DNA from 2 places in the Colwellia sp. MB02u-10 genome. Region 1 is predicted to be linked to the other one. Evidence: riboswitches for the same ligand, from Rfam matches in the RefSeq annotation. Region 1 holds a riboswitch; the other holds the start of a gene.
The links. A riboswitch is a leader RNA that binds a small molecule or an ion and turns the genes downstream of it on or off. The one in region 1 is predicted to bind cyclic di-GMP.

Region 1 (2,414 bases):
CCACTCAACATAAAGTGAACGTCAAGCGTCTCATTAGCCCCTATATTTTTGGCAGTACACGACATAAGTGCATTATTATTTATTGTACACTGACCATTTTCTAATAGAGCATTTGATAGCGCAGTTCCTTCTGGGAATCTTATTTCAAGAAGAAGATCACTAGCAGGAGCGTCTGTGGCGTTCTCTATATTAAAATCAACATATACCCCATCATTAGGTAACGCTTTGAATTTGGTATTTTCAACATTTAATCCAATATCTATAACCTTACCAGAGCCACGACACCAACCTATATCACATAAAACATAAGCCGCCGCGCCTAGGTTTAATACATTGGAACCAACAGACGCCATTAACTGTTCAGGATAAACGTTAGGTGAAAAATGAGCTATTTCTTGTCCGTCAAGTTGTCCATCAGCATGTAGTTCAACCGCACCATTATGTATTCCGCCTGTGAGTAATCCAGATAATTTAGATTGTGTGGAGGTAGAGCCCAGAAACAACAGTCCATCACCAGAAGAAACAACCTCTTCTTGCTCTCTGATAGATAAATTGTCAAAAACGACTAAAGGATCACCTTCGCCAAATACAAATTTAGTAAAGTGACTTGGTTTAGATAATGGTGCAGGGAAACAATCACCTAAACAATTTAAGCTAGCAAAACCCATCACATGTGTTAACTCATGCAAGGTAGTAGTAATAAAACTTCTATGTTGTCCTTCATTATCAAAACCAAGGTATATCGAGCTATTTGGAGAAAATTGTGTTGAACTGACAGGGTCACTCTCTATATCCCACGAACTAGTATCAATATTCTGTAACGAATAACGTAAATTGGTTGGGTACTGACGATTTACTTCCATTATGCCATAAGGGCTAGCACCACCTTCATCAAAGCTCGAAAAGGAAGGTCCTAGCGTAATAGCGCCATAACCACTTAACGCTTCAAATTCTACTTCTATTGCAAAGTCAGATGTTATATTTATCTGAGACTCAATCATACGTATTGTACGAAACAATACGTTTTTACGGGCCTCTCCAAGTGTTGTAGCGTTATTGCCACCTTCAGGAACGTAAGCTTCTTGGCTATTAAAGCCTACGCCTTCAGCATCTGAGAATACTACTCTTATTTCATCAGCGTTAGCTATCGAAGAAGAAGTGCAAATAGCAGCAAAAACACTGCTTCTAATAAAGTTATTTTTGATGACATTTTTGAACATATTACGACTATTCCTTTATATCGAGAGTTGATAAGCTTCTACAACCATGTAGAACTAAATTCAACAGCTTTCGATTTGATATAATTTTATAATTAAATTTTTATAGATAGGCAAGCAAGAGGGAATTGCAGTCACGCTACCTTTGTCCGAAACATTAAGGTCGTAAACTTTGCGTATATGAATTTCTCCATACTTGCCTTGCAAGTAAAGTACAACATATTGATATATAAATCAATGTTCTATGTAAACACGAGTATTGATAAAGGCTAACATCAAAAAAATAAATTTCACTTCAGCTATTTTTAACCATTTTCTTTATATCCAATCATTAGAAACGATGCGACGATAAATCCTAATACAGCTTGGAAGTTTTAAATTAAATGTTGCAATTGACAGACATCAGTTGGATCAATAAATTTACAAACTGACGTACTTTGGTAAGTAATGAAATTTTTATGTCAAAGGGGAACCTCTGTTTTTTAAGTCTTTTGTAAAATAGGTGCAATTAGTGAGTCTAAATAAGTACATTGTCTCAGTCAATCCTGCTGAACTGATTTGAAAACCTGTAGACATAAAAAATCCGTTGAATATAAAAGACTTTTTCATTTTTAATGTGGCGGTGAGATAGGCATTTGCACCCTACTCGAAAGATCAACGCTATAAACCCTACATTGTTGTAATTCGCTAAATTCTAGACGAAAAAAAACCGCCAGTCTTTCGATTAGCGGTTTTTTATAGTTTGGCGGAGAGATAGGAATTTGAACCCTACTCGAAGGATTGGCGCTATAAACCTTACCTTGTCGTAATCCACTAAATTCTAGACGAAAAAAAACCGCTAATCTTTCGATTAGCGGTTTTTTATAATTTGGCGGAGAGATAGGGATTTGAACCCTAGAAGGGCTATAAACCCTTGCTGGTTTTCAAGACCAGTGCTTTCGACCACTCAGCCATCTCTCCAATGTTCGAAAGCATTGCTGCTTGAGAACGGGGCGAATAATAGATACTGTTCACTGCTTTGTAAAGTGCTAATTTAGCTTATTAGGCATTTTGTTTGATTTTTATTGTTAAGTGCTTAATAAATCATCAAATGGTGATTTTTACTAGCAGTTTTTTCACATTTATCTCATTTTTGCAGTGCGCTTAACTTTCACCACACAAGTACGATTTGTAACAATCGTATTCATCAGTAATTAC
Region 2 (2,414 bases), on a different contig from region 1:
GCTTGTATCAGCATCGAACGGCACAGTAGTAGCACCCGTATCAGTTCCACCTATCACCAGCAATCCGGCAGTGCCACTTGGTGCAATTGAATAGGTGAATGTTTCTCCAAATTCACCCTGCACGTCAGCAGTAATATTTTGAACTGTAACATCAGAATCAGTGTAAACATCCCCAAAGTCGATATCTGTTAAATTTAGCCCAACAGTGATAGGGGTTATATACTTAGCAACCACATTGATTACAGAGTTTACGCCAGTTTCATCATCTAATGTGCCAGATGAATTAGCCATTGCTGTTGATGACATTGCTAGGATTGATGTAGCTAGTAATACTTTTTTTGATGTTGTTGATAATAATTTTTTCATTTTGAACTCTCTCTATTTCACTTGAAAATAAATAACTTTCCCGCGGTATTGCCGGAAAATTATTGTGCGATATCGTTGTAGGCAACCATCACAGTGACTGTAGCGGCAAGGTCCCCGCTCATATTTCCTGTGTCCAGGTCAACATAAAATTCATGTGCCTGATATGCTCCCGTGCCTGTGTCTATATAAGTTAAACTGTCTGCTGTGTATCCTCCGCTAGAGCTGCGTGAAATCTGCACTACGCCTGTGCTGTCATCATTGCTTATCTCCACCGTATAGTCATAGGTGTTTTCTGCATTGACAGTAAAATCCACCACTACACTGTCCACTTCGCTATCGTTATAAACATCGCCAAAATCGATGGCAGAAAGAGCAAGGGACAGCTCTATTGCTTTTACAGCATCGCCGTTGATGTAAAACACCCCCTCTCTTTCCTCAAATTGAGCTTGTGAAAACGCTGAAAAAAACAACATAATAAAGGCTATTTTATTCACGTGCAGCGCTCCTAGAGTTCAAAGTCGAAGCTCTTGGTAAAATCAATTTGTTCATTAACAAAAACAACCTGCGCAGTGTCGGCTTTAACATCCATTTCCGTTGACTTTTTCAGCTCGAACGAATGCGCCCGGTAGAACCCTTGTTTAAAGCTTTGCTCTTTTATTAAGTTTTTGTTGTTGTAAAACTTAACTTCTATATCAAGCGGATAGGAAAAATTCCCGGTATTTTTAGCCGTTCCCAGCAAGTCATAACCTTGGTCTGTTTTCTCAACCCGCAAGGCATCAAAATTCAGTCCGGTTTTAAGCGCGCCTTTTCGACCGTAATAGGGAACCCCGATATTCATTAGCATAGTTACTTGGTTTTCATTACCTCTCGGAGGCATCTCTTTAAAAACAAGCAGCGCGACATACTCGCCATCCTGTAAATCTGTTTTTATTCTTGGCGCGATTTTTACTTGTATTTTACCCTTAGGCGGAATCACTACTATTTTAGGATAAGCTACCAGATCATCTCCCAGATAGTATTCATCTTTAGCCCATTTGGGTTTTTCAAAATCTACTCTGACCCGCACCACTTGGTTTCCTGAATTAATCAAGGTGGTCTCTTTGGTCACAGGTTGGTCAAGGTTGACACCAAAACTTGTTCGGGTAACCGAGAAGCCAGCAAAGCTGTTAATGGAATAAGTGCAAAGTAATAGTGCAATAACACCTTGTAAATAATTTTTCATATGAATCAAATAATTCCTGCTACATTTTTATCTTTAACGAATTTTACAAAATTCAGGCAAAAAAAATGGCCCTCATAAAGAAGACCATAGATAAAAAAATAGCTCAGGAAACAAAAGTGTTTATTCACTCTCGGCAACTGGCTACCATTTTACAGGCCCTTTAGCTTTGCGTCCCTAGGTTTCCCTAGGTTTGCGATTTATTCACTTTATAAATATTACAACGAAATTATATAACCGCGGTAAAAAGCGATTATCTGATAATGACTTATGTCATTTGTCTTGTGCTGATCAATAATTAAGCTTTGCGATATTTACTAAGCCAACGATATCACAAATACGGGGGATACATATTATTATAAATTTTATAATAATATGTATCCCCCGTATTTGTCTGGTGGTAGGTAATCAGTTCTGAACAATAGGGGGTAAGTTAACGCTAGCTACTTATTAAGGATATTTAGACAGTTTAAAAACTTATATTGTACAGCTCAGCTTATAGTGTCGTTATCAAACCGTTAGTGCTGGTAAACTCATAAAATAGACAAGAGAAAGGATTAACAAAAAAAGCGTTATATCAGAAAAATAAGCGCTTATCTTAAAAATATTTCAAGCAATAGATAATGACAGGCAGGCGAAGTTAATGTCAGAGAAATATACTAGCGGCTGGGTAATTAAGTTAAAACAATGTAAGGTAAATGTTACTAGGTTTATAGGCGACTCAGAGTCAAAGATAATTATAAAATTTATAATTATCTTTGACTTACATTCAAGTCGGTAAATGTGACACAATAGTATTGTACATTTTTATGATGTGATCTTATCGCAA

Region 2: another riboswitch for cyclic di-GMP. It lies ahead of H4J59_RS07625 (molecular chaperone); the one in region 1 lies ahead of H4J59_RS15855 (PKD domain-containing protein).

The regions. Positions count from the first base shown of each region.
Region 1 covers NZ_JACGVK010000135.1:13,584-15,997, reverse strand. The annotation lists gene H4J59_RS15855 (PKD domain-containing protein) at 1-1,220, opposite strand, end outside; cyclic di-GMP riboswitch class I at 1,344-1,428, opposite strand; tRNA gene H4J59_RS15850 (tRNA-Ser) at 2,087-2,177, opposite strand.
Region 2 covers NZ_JACGVK010000111.1:62,275-64,688, forward strand. The annotation lists gene H4J59_RS07615 (hypothetical protein) at 1-366, opposite strand, end outside; gene H4J59_RS07620 (hypothetical protein) at 426-860, opposite strand; gene H4J59_RS07625 (molecular chaperone) at 872-1,588, opposite strand; cyclic di-GMP riboswitch class I at 1,718-1,793, opposite strand.